Regions from separate parts of the Stenotrophomonas sp. 115C5 genome, predicted to be linked through region 2. Evidence: riboswitches for the same ligand, from Rfam matches in the RefSeq annotation. Region 2 holds a riboswitch; the other holds the start of a gene.

Region 1 (7,814 bases), on a different contig from region 2:
GCGGCTTCGCGTGGCGAGGCACGGGTCATCGTCGGCACCCGCTCGGCGGTGTTCACGCCATTGCCGCAGGCCGGGCTGCTGATCATCGACGAGGAACACGACGGCAGCTACAAGCAGCAGGACGGCATCCGCTATCACGCGCGCGATTTCGCTCTGGTGCGCGCCAAGGCACTGGGCATTCCGGTGCTGCTCGGCAGTGCCACCCCTTCGCTGGAAACCCTGCACAACGCCTATGCCGGGCGCTACACCCACCTGCGCCTGAAGCAGCGTGCCGGTGATGCGCGGCCACCGCGCGTGCGCATCCTCGATGTGCGCAAGCGGCCGCTGCACGATGGCCTCTCGGCTGATGTGCTGGCCGGCATCGGCGAGCACCTGCAGCGCGGCCAGCAGGTGCTGGTGTTCAAGAACCGCCGTGGCTACGCGCCGGTGCTGCTGTGCCACGACTGCGGCTGGACCGCACCGTGCAACCGCTGCGATGCACCGATGACCGTGCATGGCGGCGGCCGTCGCCTGCAGTGCCATCACTGTGGCGCGCGGCAACCGGCACCGCTGGCATGCCCCGCGTGCGGCAGCCTGGCGCTGCAACCGCAGGGCATCGGCACCGAGCGCCTGGAAGAACATCTCACCGCCGCCTTCGCCGATTTCCCGGTGGTGCGCATCGACCGCGGCACCACCTCACGCCGCGATGCCCTGGAACAACAGCTGGCGAAACTGAGCGACCAGCCCGGCATCCTGGTCGGCACGCAGATCCTGGCCAAGGGCCACGACCTGCCCAAGCTGACCCTGGTGGTGGTGGTCGGCATCGACGAGGGCCTGTTCTCGGCCGATTTCCGCGCCAGCGAGAAGCTGGCGCAGCAGCTGATCCAGGTGGCGGGCCGTGCGGGCCGTGCACGTGATCCCGGCGAGGTCTGGCTGCAGACCCATCACCCCGGGCACCCGTTGCTGGAAACCCTGGTGAGCGGTGGCTACCACCCGTTCGCGCAGGCCGAGTTGAACCAGCGCCAGGCCGCCGGATTCCCGCCGTTCGCGCATCTGGCGCTGATGCGCGCCGAAGCGCAGCAGGTGGAGCATGCCAATGCATTCCTGCTGGCAGCGCGGCAGCTGCTGGGCGAGCAGAACATAGTGGAGGCGTATGGGCCGATGCCGGCGCCGATGCCACGTCGCGCCGGTTACCAGCGCACGCAGCTGCTGCTTTCGGCACTGCAGCGGCCGCCGTTGCATGGGGTGCTTTCGCAGCTGGTTCCGCAGCTGTATGCGCTGCCGGAAGCACGCAAGGTGCGCTGGTCGCTGGATGTGGATCCGACGGACCTGTATTGATCCGGTCGGTGCTGCCGAGCATGGCTCGGCACTACTGTAGAGCCGAGCCATGCTCGGCTGCTTCTCTTTCCAGGAAAAGACCCGGCCCCGCTTACGTCAGCGGCGACATCACGCCGCGCTGGTAGGCCGGCCGCTCGCGCAGGCGCGCATACCAATCCGCCAGGTGCGGCAGTTCCGGGCGCTGGATCGGCAGTTCGAACCAGGCATAGATCAGCGAGCCCAGCGGGATGTCACCCATCGCGAATTTCTCACCCGACAGCCACGGCTGTTTGGCCAGCGTGGCATCGGCCATCGCCAGGTAGTCACCGGCACGCACGATGGCGGCATTGATGCGCGATTCGTCACGGTCGGCCGGGGCGGTGCGCATGATGCCCCAGATCAGATCGGTGTACAGCGGCGCCATCCGCGAGGTGCTCCAGTCCATCCACTTCTCGGCCTGGGCACGCTCCATCGGGTCTTCGGCGTACAGGGTGCCCAGCGCGTAGCGGGCGCTCAGGTAGCGCACGATGGCGTTCGATTCCCACAGCGGCAGGCCGTGGTCTTCGATCACCGGCACCAGGCTGTTGGGATTCATCGCCTGGTACTCCGGCGTCTGCGTGCCGCCGTGGCTGCCACCGACTTCGATGGATTCATACGGCAGGCCGATCTCCTCGGCGCACCACAGCACCTTGCGGACGTTACTGGAATTGCGGCGGCCCCAGATCTTCAACATGCGGGTTTTTTCCTTGCTGGCAATGCGAGCGGCAACGATACGCCTGATCGGGTGGGGTGTGTGCGCGCCGCATGCCGGATCTGGCATCCGGGCGTTGCCGGCCAGCGGCCGGCACTACCTGTTCTTCTTCGGCAACGCGCGCACGTAGGACGACTTGCCGTCCTTCTTCAGCTCGAACAACCCGATCGCTGCCAGCAGATCACTGAGCTTGCCGTAACCGTAGTTGCGCGGATCGAACGAAGCCTGGTTGCCGATCTGGCTGCCAACCGGCCCCAGATGCGACCAGCCATCCTCGCCCTCGGCCGAGGACACCGCGCGGCGCAGCATCTTCACCAGCCGCGTGTCGCTGCGCATTTCCGCACCGCTCTTGCGCGGCCGCGCATCGTCGTTGGCTACCGGCTCGTTCGAGGCCTGTTCGCTGGAGGCCTGTTCGGTATCCGGCACGCTGGCGTGGGTCTGGCCCAGCGCTTCCAGGTAGGTGAACTTCGAGCACGCGTTGACGAATGGCTCGGGCGTCTTCTTCTCACCGAAGCCATACACCTTCACGCCGTCGGTCAGCAGGCGCATCACCATCGGAGTGAAATCGGCATCACTGGAGACGATGGCGAAACCATCCAGATTGCGCGCGTACAGCAGATCCATGGCGTCGATCACCATCGCCATGTCCGAGGCATTCTTGCCCTTGCTGTAGGCGAACTGCTGGATCGGACGGATCGCGTACTCGTGCAGCACCGCCTCCCAGCCCTTCAACCGCGGACTCTTCCAGTTGCCATAGGCGCGGCGTACGTTGGCCACACCGTAGCGGGCGACTTCGGCCAGGACCTCGTCGATCTTCGAGGCCGGCGCGTTGTCGGCGTCGATCAACAGGGCGATGCGCTTTTCCGGTTCGCTCATGGGCTCCTCACGGGCCGTTGCCTGAACCCGAGTATCGCCGATCCACGCGGGCGCTGACGTGACAGGGGGCCATCATGCGAAGATGCCAGGCGCTTCCCCCAATGCCCCCACTGGAGTGAGTCGATGAGTCGCGAGCGCGTTCCCCACCTGGTTGTTGTCGGCGGCGGTTTTGCCGGCCTCTGGGCCACCCGTGCCCTGGCCCGCGAGCGCATACGCATCACCCTGGTCGACCGCCGCAACCATCACCTGTTCCAGCCGCTGCTGTATCAGGTGGCCACTGCCGGCCTGTCCGCCCCGGATATCGCCGCACCGCTGCGCCACATCCTCGGCCACCAGCGCAATGTGGAAGTGCGGCTGGGCGAAGTGGTGACCATCGACAAGCAGGCCCGGCAGATCCGCATGGCCGATGGCAGCACGCTGGACTACGACAACCTGCTGCTGGCCACCGGCGCCACCCACGCCTACTTCGGCAACGACCAATGGGCCGATGATGCGCCCGGCCTGAAGACGCTGGACGATGCCATCGCGCTGCGCCGCAAGCTGCTGCTGGCCTTCGAGCGCGCCGAGGCAGAACCGGACCCGGCGAAGAAGGCCGCATGGTTGAGCTTCGCCGTGGTTGGCGGTGGACCTACCGGCGTCGAACTGGCCGGCACCCTGGCCGAGATCGCGCGCCATACCCTGCGCAACGAGTTCCGCCACATCGACCCGGCCAGCGCCAAGGTGCGGCTGGTCGAGGCCGGGCCGCGCGTACTGTCCTCGTTCCCGGAAGTGCTTTCGCTGAAGGCGCGCCGGCAGCTGGAAAAGCTGGGCGTGGAAGTGCTGACCGGCACCCCGGTGAGCGACATCGACAGCCAAGGCTTCAAGCTCGGCGATCAGTTCGTGCCCGCGCGCACCGTGGTATGGGCCGCCGGTGTGGCCGCTTCACCGCTGGCGCGCACGCTGGAGGTGCCGCTGGACCGCGCCGGGCGCGTGCAGGTGCAACCCGACCTCACCCTGTCTGGCCACCCGGAACTGTTCGTAGCTGGCGATCTGGCCGTATTGAACCAGGCCAACGGCAAGCCGGTGCCTGGCGTGGCGCCCGCGGCCAAGCAGATGGGCAAGTACGTGGCCGAGGTGATCCGCGCGCGCCTGCACGGCAAGCCCGAACCCGGCCCGTTCAAGTACGCAGACTTCGGCAACCTGGCCACGATCGGCCGCATGGCTGCGATCGTGCATCTGGGCCGGCTGCAGCTGTCCGGTGTGCTGGCGTGGTGGTTCTGGCTGGCCGCGCACGTGTTCTTCCTGATCGGCTTCCGCAACCGCATCGTGGTGCTGCTGAACTGGGCCGTGGCGTACTGGAGCTACCAGCGCAGCGCGCGCATCATCTTCGGTGATGACCAGGACGACCGGCGACCGAAGCGCTAGGAGCGCACGCATGCTCCTGTAGCGCCGAGCCATGCTCGGCTGCACTTCGCGCGGATTGCAGAAGCCGAGCATGGGCTCGGCTCTACGGCGCCTTCGGCTTCGGGTACCACAGCGCATTGACGATGACCCAGCGCTGGTCGAAGCGGCCCATGTGGAAGTAGTCGACGAACCACGGCGTTTCCAGCCGTACCGAGGCCGCGTTGCCGATCACGTCCAGCACCGTGCAGCGGCGGTCCCACTGATCCTTCGGCGTTTTCAGCGCGCCCTGCTTCGTCAGCGCGACCAGTTCTTCCTTCGACATCCGGCGCAGGCCCAGCCGTTCGTCGGGTGTATCGCCGAGTACCGCGCGCTTGGCCAGGTCCGGGTGCAGGGAGCGGGCGACGCGCTGCGGGTCGGCCTCCAGCTGGCCGTCGACGTAATCGTGGCAGGTGGCTTCGATGGCCGCGAGGGTGGCCGGATCGGCGGCGGGGCTCGTTGCTGCGGAGAGAGCGAACAGCAGGGCGGTCGTGGACATCCGGGTCTCCAGCGCTGAGGGCTGGGCGATCATGGCATGGCTGGAAGCGCCCATCCACGCATGGCGTGGATCTACTGTAGAGCCGGGCCCATGCTCGGCTTCACCATCAGGCAGCAGCAACAAAAGCCGAGCGTGGGCTCGACTCTACAGAAGCGCAGGATCCGGTGCCTGCAGCCAGGCCAGCTTGCGTTCGCGCGGCTGCTGCTTGAGCTGCCACTCAGCCCGCGAGGCGGCGGCCCGGTCCGGGTACTCGCGCACGGCCAGCACGCGCAGCGGTGGCCGCGCCCGGGTGTAGCGCGCGCCCTTGCCGGCCTGGTGGGCGGCGAAACGCGCGTCCACGTCGGTGCTGATGCCGGCGTAATAGCTGCCATCCCGGCATTCGAGCAGGTACAGGAACCAGGGGCGGAGGGACGGGGCCATGCCCGGATTATGCCGTGCTGCACTGCAGCGGATATACTGGCGGCCGAATGCAGGAGAGAGGCGCCGCGCTGGCGCCCGCCGAAGGCGCAGGCTCCCATGATCGCTCAGGCCGGTGGGCTGGAATCCCACCAACCATGCATTCGACTCGCCGAGCTGGAGAGAGGTCACCGGGCACGCCCGGGACGATCCGCCGAAGGGGCACGCGGCCTACGCCGCTGAACTCTCAGGCAAAAGGACAGCGGGAGCGGCACCGGTCATCGTCATCCCGTCATTGCGCAGGCAGTGGCGGTAGTCGCGCATGGCCGGCCCCACCGCGCCCGGAGCCTGTCCCATGCTGCTGTCCATCATCTACCTGATTGCCATTTCCGCCGAGGCCATGACTGGCGCACTGTCCGCAGGCCGCCGCCGCATGGACCTGTTCGGTGTGGTCATGATCGCCTGCGTCACCGCCCTCGGCGGCGGATCACTGCGCGACATCCTGCTCGGCCACTATCCGCTGGGCTGGGTGAAGCATCCCGAGTACCTGGGCTTCACCGTATGCGCGGCGCTGATCGCCACCTGGGTCGCACGTTGGATGCACCACTTCCGCCGCACCTTCCTGGTACTCGACGGCCTGGGCCTGATCGCCTTCACCCTGATCGGCTGCTCGATCGCGCGCGAAGCCGGCCATGCGATGCCGATCGTGCTGATCGCCGGCATGCTGACCGGCGCGTTCGGCGGCGTGCTGCGCGACATCCTCTGCAACGAGGTGCCGCTGATCTTCCAGAAGGAGCTGTACGCGATCATCGCGCTGCTGACCGGCGCGGCCTACCTGTTGCTGCTGCACTGGGGCGTGGCCGACGCCACCGCGATCCTGTGCTGCCTCGGCGGCGGCTTCGCGCTGCGCCTGCTGGCGATCCACTACCGCTGGGAAATGCCGAAATTCGTCTATCACGACGAAGTGCATTGAACGATGGCGTGTTCGCCGGGCATGGCCCGGCGCTACAGAAGAGCGGTATCCACGCATGGCGTAGATCTAGAGCACGAACTTCATGGGGCTGCCCCCCCGCGCGTATCCGCTCTGGATAGTCAGCCGACGGATACCGTTGGCGTCCGCATCCCCAATCGCCGTCGGAATCGTCGGCTTCCAGCAACACAGGATCGATCCATTCGCACAAGTAGTCGCTATCAGACCGTCTTTCGAAGCCTAGACAGTTCACTTTGCCCTCCACGTCAATGGAGTTGTGGGTGCTGCCGAGGTAGCTAGCGGTCAGGTGCCCCGCCACTTGTGTGTAGGTGCCGGTCTCGAGGAAGGTCTGAACAGTGATGTTGCCACCTACGGACAGAATCCCATCATTGAGTGAGCACGCGTACAGATGATCGCATTCCAGCTCATCACGCACGAACACCCAACCACCACAGTCGAGATTCCGGGCCCTGAGGCTCCCCAGTACGATCACGCAGAGCGTCTCGCTCAGATCGTTCAGTATCAGCGTGCCGTCTGCGATCAGATCACCATCGACAATCACGCAGTCGGTCTCGCAGTCGGATTTCCAGTCGCCACCTAGCGTTGTCGCAGGCACTACTTTGAATGAAGGCTCGTAGTCATCGGGCGCGGGCTCGGGAGATGCCGCGATCACCGCCCGGGCCTTCAGCGCAGGCCGCAGCAGCCCCTGGTCCCCTTCGCTGCTTTGGATCCTGATTCTTTCATCAAGATCCGCCAGCAGGCGCGCCTTCTCGAGGGACGGCTCAAACCAGTCTTCGATGACAGATACGGCATCTTCAGCGATTCGCCCGCCTTTCAAGCTCACGAGCGCCTTGGCAGCTTCACCGGAAATCGACCGACAAGCTGAATCCAGAAAGTTGTCATCCGGGAAAACACGCATCGGCGGGGTCCAGTCAGGCGAGGAACCCCATCTTCGGCCGAAATCGCAGGAGGACTCCATACAACTCTTCCGAAATCCTGCCGTGTGGCTCGCTGATATCCACGCATGGCGTGGATCTACGTCTCACACCACCCCGGCGATGTACCTGGCGCTGTCGCTCATGCGCAGCGCCAGGCGCATCGCCGGTGCAGATGGGCCGGTCTCCAACTCCGACCGGCCCTGATCGCGGCCGCACCCCCGCAGGCGCTGACCGCCATCCACACACGTGCCGCACTCAAGCGGCTTCGGACACCTTTACGTCGCGACGGGCACGCACGGCCGCGGCCAGTCGCTCCAGCACCGTCACGGTGGTGTCCCAGTCGATGCAGCCGTCGGTGATGCTCTGCCCGTAGACCAGCGGCTGGCCTTCCACCAGTTCCTGGCGGCCACCGATCAGATGGCTCTCGATCATCACGCCAACGATGCGCTGTTCGCCGTCTTCCAGCTGAACGGCGATGTCGTCGATTACCTTCGGCTGGTTCTCCGGATTCTTCAGGCTGTTGGCATGGCTGGCGTCGATCATCAGGCGCGCCGGCAGCTTGGCCTTGGCCAGCACCTGGCAGGCCTCGGCAACACTGCCTGCGTCGTAGTTCGGCTGCTTGCCGCCGCGCAGGATCACATGGCAATCCGGGTTGCCGGTGGTCGACAC
Region 2 (7,814 bases):
GCTGGCACAGCACCACCAAGAGCATGCGTGGTGACTACCAGAAGTTCGTCGGCCTGGTGAATGAAGGTGCCAAGGACATGGGCTTCACCGATGCCGGGCAGATGTGGCGCAGTGGCTATGACATGCCGCCGGAGCAGATCGGCCCGGAAACCGATCGCCTGTGGGAACAGGTCAAGCCGATGTACGAGCAGCTGCACTGCTATGCGCGCGGCAAGCTGGACAAGACCTATGGCAAGGACAAGGCCGAGGTGGGCAACGGCCTGATCGCCGCGCACCTGATGGGCAACATGTGGCAGCAGGACTGGTCCAACCTGTGGGACCAGCTGGAACCGTACCCGGGCGCCGGCAGCCTGGACATCACCGCGGCGCTGGAAAAGCAGTACCAGACCAACCTGAGTGCGGCGCTGGCCAAGGCTGGCAAGGATGCGAACGTGGCCGCGCAGTACAAGGCGCAGCGCGAAGCCGAACTGCGCACCGCCAAGCAGATGACCGAGCGTGCGCAGGACTTCTACGTGTCGCTGGGTATGCCGTCGTTGCCGCAGTCGTACTGGGACAAGACCCAGTTCATCAAGCCCGATGACCGCGACGTGGTCTGCCACGCCAGTGCCTGGGACATGAACATGGAAGGCGACGTGCGCACCAAGATGTGCATCAAGCCCAACGAAGAGAACTTCACCACCATCTACCACGAGCTGGGCCACATCTATTACGACCTGGCCTACAACCCGCTGCCGCCGCTGTTCCAGGGCGGTGCCAACGATGGCTTCCATGAAGCGATCGGCGACACCATCGTGCTGGCGATGACGCCGAAGTACCTCAGTTCGATCGGGCTGGTCGACGCGCCGACCGAGAGCCGCGAGGCAGTCATCAACAACCAGATGCGCATGGCGCTGTCGGGCGTGTCGTTCCTGCCGTTCGGGCTGATGATCGACCGCTGGCGCTGGGGCGTGTTCGATGGTTCGATCACCGCGGACAACTACAACAAGGCCTGGTGGGACCTGAAGGCCAAGTACCAGGGCGTGGCACCGGCCACCACCCGTGGCGAGGAATTCTTCGACCCGGGTGCCAAGTACCACGTGCCGGGCAACACCCCGTACACCCGCTACTTCCTGGCGCGCATCCTGCAGTTCCAGTTCTACAAGGGCCTGTGCGATGCCGCCGGCTTCAAGGGCCCGCTGCACGAGTGCACCTTCTACGGCAACAAGGAAGCGGGGCAGAAGTACTGGGCGATGCTGAGCAAGGGTGCCAGCCAGCCGTGGCAGGCCACGCTGAAGGAACTGACCGGCTCGGACAAGCTCGATGCCGGCCCGATGATCGAGTACTTCAGCCCGGTCAATGCCTGGTTGAAGCAGCAGAACGAAGGCCAGATGTGCGGCTGGCAGGCCAGCGCGGCACCGGCAGCAGCGAAATGAAAGAAGGGGCGGGTCCGCGAGGATCCGCCCCTTTTGATCCGGTAGCGCCGGGCCATGCCCGGCGGCTTTTCATCACACCGCTGCGCTCGCCGGGCATGGCCCGGCGCTACCGCGATGACGATCAGTTGCTCTTCTTCGCCGCCAGCTGTGCGGCCAGCGCGGCCTTGAATTCCTCGAAGGTCTGACCCTTCTCGTTGGCTTCGGCCTGCGCCGCATCGCGCAGCGCATCCGAATAGATCAAGCGCACCGGCGTGCCCTGCCGTTCGTGCAGTTCACCGGCCTGCATGATCAGCGCCAGCACCTGGGCCGCACTTTCGCTCTGGCCGGCGATGCGGCCATCCATGCCCAGCACCCATTCGCCATCGCGACGGACGACGCCGGCCAGCAGCGTGCGCTGGGTGTCGCGCAGTTCGGCGTGCGGCTCGACGGGCGAGGCGGTGGCGGCGGCCTTGTTGGCAGCCTGCTGTTCCTGGCGACGGCGCTGGTCGCGGCGGGATTTGGAAGAGGTCGACATCGGTGGGGCTTGCATTGCGGGGGCGCAAGGATAACCCACGCCCCCTGCGTGCTGGTTCACACCGGTACGGCGTCGGCTCAGTCCAGCACCCGCCCCTGCCGCCAGTAGCCCATGAAGGTGATCGCGCGGCGATCCAGGCCGCAGTCCTTCACCAGATACCGGCGGATCGCCATCACCGCGCCGGCCTCGCCCGCCACCTAGGCATACATCGCGCCGTCTGCGCTGGCGTCAGCTTGCTCCCACAGGATCTGCGCATCGACGTCGATGTCGTCCAGTTCGGCGCCCTCGGCCACGGCCGGGGCTGCCGCCAGCCGCGCCTGCACGGCCTGCAGCAACTGCTGCCCATGGGCCTGTTGCCCGCGTGGCAACCACACCAGTTCGGCCGTGGCCGGTGCCTTCAATGGCACCGCATCCCCCGCTTGGGCGATCTCCAGCAGGGCCAGCGTGCGCGGCGGATCGGCCAGCCCGGCCAGTTCCTCGAGGATGCCGGCCACTGCCGGCAATGCCGTCTCATCGGCCACCAGCAGCACCTGACCCACCCCGGCTGGCGGCTTCCATTCCCAGCCCTCGCTGCTGTCCGCACAGTCAGCGTCGGGGGCCAGCAGCACCACGCGGTCGCCCGGCCGTGCGTGCGTGGCCCAGCGCGAGGCCGGTCCGGTCTCGCCATGCAGCACGAAGTCGACGTCGACCTCGCAGTCGCCGGCGCGCAGTTGGCGGAGGGTAAAAGTGCGCATCGGCGGCCGCGCGTCATCGGGCAGTGCGCGGTAACGGGCGTACCAGTCTTCGCCGCTGGGCACGTCCGGCGCGTCCTGGCCGGGCAAGGGGAAGAACACCTTGATGCGTTGGTCCGGGCCTTCGGTCTTCATGCGCGCCACGTCGGCGCCGGTGAACACCATGCGGTCCAGGGAAGGAGAAAGAACGCGGCGCTCCTTCAGCGCCACCTCGAACAGGCGGTAGGTCTGCTGCGCAGCCATGGGATACCTCATGCGACGACATCGGGATGGCTGGCTGTCGTGCATCCACGAACCGGCTTGCTGGAAACCCCAGCCTAGTCCCTGCTCGCAGCGTCGCAAGGGGGCGCCGCGTGATGCTGTGCCCTACCCCTGCGCGACGCTCAAAGCGTCGTGCCGGCTGCCTCTGCTGCGCGCTCGCGCTGGTGCTCCCAGTACCAGAACACGAAGCCGGCCGCGAAGAAGGCCGCCTGCCCCAGTGCCAGATGCAGCGGGCTGTCGTGCAGCAGTGGCGATACCACGCCCGCCACCACGGTGCTGATCATCAGCTGCACGAAGGCCTGCAGCGACGAGGCCAGGCCGCGCTGCAGCGGATACATGTCCAGCACCGCCAGCGCCAGGATCGGGAAGATCAGCGCCATGCCCATGCCGCCGAGGAAGATCGGCATCACCGCCCACGGCAGCGCGAACTGCGGCGCCAGGCTGACATAGCCGATGTTCAACACGGCAGAGACCGCACACAAGGTAAAGCCCAGGGCCACCTGCCGCGTCGGTGTGCTGTGCCCGGCCATGCGCCCGGACAGGAACGAACCGGTGGTCATGCCGCCGATGGTGGGAATGAACAGCCAGGCAAAGCCGCCTTCACCCAGATGCAGGTGCTGCATCACGATGGCCGGCGCCGAGGAGATGTACAGGAAGATGCCGCCGAAGCCGATGCTGCCGGCCAGCGCCAGGCGCAGGAAACGCGGGTTGAAGCCGATGCGCACGTAGTCGCGCATCAACGTGCGTGGCGACAGTGCAACCCGTGCCTGCGCCGGATGGGTTTCCGGCAGGAAGCGCGCAGTGGCCGCCAGCAGCACCAGCGCGAATACCACCAGGAACCAGAAGATCAGCGGCCAGCCGGCACCACTGAGCAGGATCCAGCCGCCGATGATCGGCGCGATGGCCGGGGCGATGCCGAACAGCATCGACACCTGGCTCATCAGCCGCTGCGCGTCGTGGCCGTGGTACAGATCGCGGATCACCGCGCGACCGACGATCATGCCGACACCGGCAGACAGGCCCTGCAGCGCGCGGAACGCCAGCAGCGTGGTCAGGTCGGTGGACAACGCGCAGCCCACCGAGGCGCCGACGAAGATCACCAGGCCGCCGAGGATCACCCGCTTGCGCCCCCACGCATCGGACAGCGGGCCGTGGGCCAGGCTCATCAGGCCGTAGAACAGCAGGTAGACGCTGATGGTCTGCTGCACCGCCACCTCGTCCACCGCCAGGCGCTGGGCCAGCTGCGGAAACGCAGGAAAGATGGTGTCGATCGAGAACGGACCGAACATGGCCAGACCAGCGAGCAACAGGGCCATGCGGCGGGTGGAAGGAGCAACAGCGGCGGTCATCGGGCAAGCGTCCGGCAGGGCCATGCGTGACACGCACGGCGGGCGCCGATCCCCTGCAGCAGGGACGGCGCCAGATGAATACGAGAATCCGACCATCATAGGTGGGGAATGCGTGCGACGCCATGCACGGGTGCACAGAACGCACGCCCGGGCCATCGGCCATTCAGGCGTGTGAGGCCGCTGCGGGCCACCGTCGGGCGCCGGCAAGAGGCTATAATCGGCGGGCAACACGGTGGGAGAAGCAGGTCACCGCTGCCGAAGGCGCAACGCCCGTAATCGCTCAGGCCCGATACCACCCGTAACAGAACTCTGGAGAGACCGGTTCGATCCGGCGCCGAAGGGGCACGAAGCTGCGGTTTCCGCGCTTTTAAACTCTCAGGCAAAAGGACAGAGGGGCGCCCGCAGACCGCCGACCGGCGGCTTGTGCCCGTGCGTGTGCCCTTTCCTGACGGATCCTTCGCCATGTCCCAGAACACCCCTTCCCTGCGTGAGCTCGAGCACCATTCGGCGTTCGTCGAGCGCCACATCGGCCCCAACGATGCCGAGATCGCGCAGATGCTCGGCGTCATCGGCCACGCATCGCTGGATGCGATGACCGATGCCATCGTCCCGGCCAAGATCAAGTCGCCGGCACCGCTGGCACTGCCGGAGTCGATCACCGAAGTGCAGGCGCTGGCGAAGATCCGCGCGATCGCCGACAAGAACACCGTGCTGCGCAGCTTCATCGGCCAGGGCTACTACGGTACCCACACGCCGAACGTGATCCTGCGCAACATTCTGGAAAACCCCGCCTGGTACACCGCCTACACTCCGTACCAGGCGGAAATCTCGCAGGGCCGCATGGAAGCGCTGATCAACTTCCAGACCCTGTGCGCCGACCTGACCGGCATGGAAATCGCCAACGCCTCGCTGCTGGACGAAGCCACTGCCGCTGCTGAAGCGATGACCCTGGCCAAGCGCTCGGCCAAGTCGAAGTCGGACACCTTCTTCGTGCACGACGCCGTGCACCCGCAGACACTGGAACTGCTGCGCACGCGCGCCGAGCCGATGGGCATCGTGCTGCGCGTGGGCACCCCGGCCGAAGCGCTGGAAGCGGAAGCCTTCGGCCTGCTGCTGCAGTACCCGGATACCTTCGGCCAGGTCGGCGACTACAAGGCGCTGGTCGATGCCGTGCACGCGCGCGGCGGCCTGGTGGCCGTGGCCACCGACCTGCTGGCCCTGACCCTGCTGGCCGCCCCGGGCGAATGGGGTGCGGACATCGTGGTCGGCAACAGCCAGCGTTTCGGCGTGCCGTTCGGTTTCGGTGGCCCGCATGCGGCGTTCATGGCCTGCCGTGACGCCTACAAGCGTTCGATGCCGGGCCGCCTGATCGGTGTCTCGATCGACGCACAGGGCAACCCGGCCTACCGCCTGACCCTGCAGACCCGCGAACAGCATATCCGCCGCGAGAAGGCCACCTCCAACATCTGTACCGCACAGGTGCTGCTGGCAGTGATGGCCTCGATGTACGCCGTCTACCACGGTCCGGAAGGCCTGACCCGCATCGCCCGCCGCACCCATCGCCTGGCCGCGATCCTGGCCAGCGCGCTGCGTACCGCCGGTGTGCAGGTCGGTGCCGACTTCTTCGACACGCTGCACGTGACCGGTGTCGACGCCGACGCGATCCATGCCAAGGCCCGTGCTGCCGGCTACAACCTGCGTGCGATCGACAGCAGCTCGGTGGGCATCAGCCTGGACGAGACCACCACCCGCGCCGACATCGTCGCCGTCGGCGCGCTGTTCGGTGCCAGCGTTGATGTGGACGCACTGGATGCCAGCACCGCCGACGCGCTGCCGGCCGGCCTGCTGCGCCAGTCCGCGTTCCTGACCCACCCGGTGTTCAACACCCACCACAGCGAGCACGAGCTGCTGCGCTACCTGCGTTCGCTGGCCGACAAGGACCTGGCGATGGACCGCACGATGATCCCGCTGGGCTCGTGCACCATGAAGCTCAACGCCACCGCCGAAATGATTCCGGTGACCTGGCCGGAGTTCTCGCAGATCCACCCGCTGGTGCCGGCCGAGCAGGCGCTGGGCTACAAGGAACTGATCGATTCGCTGGAAGCGATGCTGGTCGAGTGCACCGGCTACGACGCCGTCAGCCTGCAGCCGAACTCCGGTGCGCAGGGCGAGTACGCCGGCCTGCTGGCGATCCGCGCCTACCACCGCTCGCGCGGCGAAGATCACCGTGACATCTGCCTGATTCCGGATTCGGCGCACGGCACCAACCCGGCCTCGGCACAGATGTGCGGCATGAAGGTCGTGGTAACCAAGACCGATGCCAACGGCAACGTCGACGTCGAGGACATCCGCCTCAACGCCGAGAAATACAGCGACCGCCTGGCCGCGATCATGATGACCTACCCGTCCACGCATGGCGTGTTCGAGGAAGAAGTCGTGGAGATCTGCGAGATCATCCACAAGCACGGCGGCCAGGTGTACACCGACGGTGCCAACATGAACGCCCTGGTCGGCGTGGCCAAGCCGGGCAAGTGGGGTTCGGACGTTTCGCACCTGAACCTGCACAAGACCTTCTGCATCCCGCACGGCGGCGGCGGCCCGGGCGTTGGCCCGTGTGCGGTCAAGTCGCACCTTGCCCCGTTCCTGCCGGGCAAGCTGGGTGACAACGGTCCGGTCGGCATGGTCAGCGCCGCCAGCTTCGGCAGCGCCTCGATCCTGCCGATCAGCTGGATGTACATCGCGATGATGGGCACCGAAGGCCTGCGCAAGGCCACCCAGGTCGCGCAGCTCAACGCCAACTACATCGCCAAGCGCCTGGCCCCGCACTTCAAGACCCTGTACACCGGCCGCAACGGCCTGGTGGCACACGAGTGCATCCTGGACGTGCGCCCGCTGGAGAAGACCAGCGGCATCGGCGCCGAGGACGTGGCCAAGCGCCTGATCGACTTCGGCTTCCACGCCCCGACCCTGAGCTTCCCGGTGGCCGGCACGCTGATGGTCGAACCGACCGAAAGCGAATCGCTGCACGAGCTGGATCGCTTCATCGACGCGATGATCCAGATCCGCGAGGAGATCACCGCGATCGAAGACGGACGCCTGGACCGCGAAGACAACCCGCTGAAGAACGCACCGCACACCGCCACCGCGGTGACCGCCAGCGAATGGACCCACGCCTACCCGCGTGAACTGGCTGCGTTCCCGCTGCCCAGCCTGAAGCTGCAGAAGTACTGGCCGCCGGTGGCACGCGTGGACAACGTGTACGGCGACAAGAACGTGATGTGCGCCTGCATCCCGGTCGATGCCTACAAGGATGATGAAGTCGAGGCTTGATTCCTCGCTGCATCGGTAAAGAGAACGGCCCGCGCAAGCGGGCCGTTTTCATGAGGGTGTGTGGACCAGGGTCCACACCCACAAACATCCGATCACGGGTCCGGCATCTGCCCCAGGCTCAACTGCCACGACACGCCGAAGCGGTCCTGCACCCAGCCGTAGCGGTTGCTGAAGTCATAGTCGCCCACCGGCATCAACCAGTGCCCACCCTCGCCCA

The links. Region 2 has a riboswitch for glycine ahead of gcvP (aminomethyl-transferring glycine dehydrogenase). Riboswitches for the same ligand answer to the same signal wherever they lie in the genome.
Region 1: another riboswitch for glycine. It lies ahead of AC13FN_RS12665 (trimeric intracellular cation channel family protein); the one in region 2 lies ahead of gcvP (aminomethyl-transferring glycine dehydrogenase).

Annotation. Positions count from the first base shown of each region.
Region 1 covers NZ_JBSPUQ010000009.1:96,507-104,320, forward strand. Annotated here, with positions in the region: gene AC13FN_RS12635 (primosomal protein N') at 1-1,317, shown strand, start outside; gene AC13FN_RS12640 (glutathione S-transferase family protein) at 1,409-2,029, opposite strand; gene AC13FN_RS12645 (NYN domain-containing protein) at 2,144-2,923, opposite strand; gene AC13FN_RS12650 (NAD(P)/FAD-dependent oxidoreductase) at 3,047-4,327, shown strand; gene AC13FN_RS12655 (nuclear transport factor 2 family protein) at 4,410-4,841, opposite strand; gene AC13FN_RS12660 (GIY-YIG nuclease family protein) at 4,986-5,261, opposite strand; glycine riboswitch at 5,302-5,391, shown strand; glycine riboswitch at 5,405-5,508, shown strand; gene AC13FN_RS12665 (trimeric intracellular cation channel family protein) at 5,593-6,210, shown strand; gene AC13FN_RS12670 (3-deoxy-7-phosphoheptulonate synthase) at 7,401-7,814, opposite strand, start outside.
Region 2 covers NZ_JBSPUQ010000011.1:108,904-116,717, reverse strand. Annotated here, with positions in the region: gene AC13FN_RS14130 (M2 family metallopeptidase) at 1-1,412, shown strand, start outside; gene AC13FN_RS14125 (hypothetical protein) at 1,534-1,926, opposite strand; partial or broken gene AC13FN_RS14120 (siderophore-interacting protein) at 2,004-2,900, opposite strand; gene AC13FN_RS14115 (multidrug effflux MFS transporter) at 3,041-4,267, opposite strand; glycine riboswitch at 4,567-4,668, shown strand; gene gcvP (aminomethyl-transferring glycine dehydrogenase) at 4,730-7,597, shown strand; gene AC13FN_RS14105 (VOC family protein) at 7,690-7,814, opposite strand, start outside.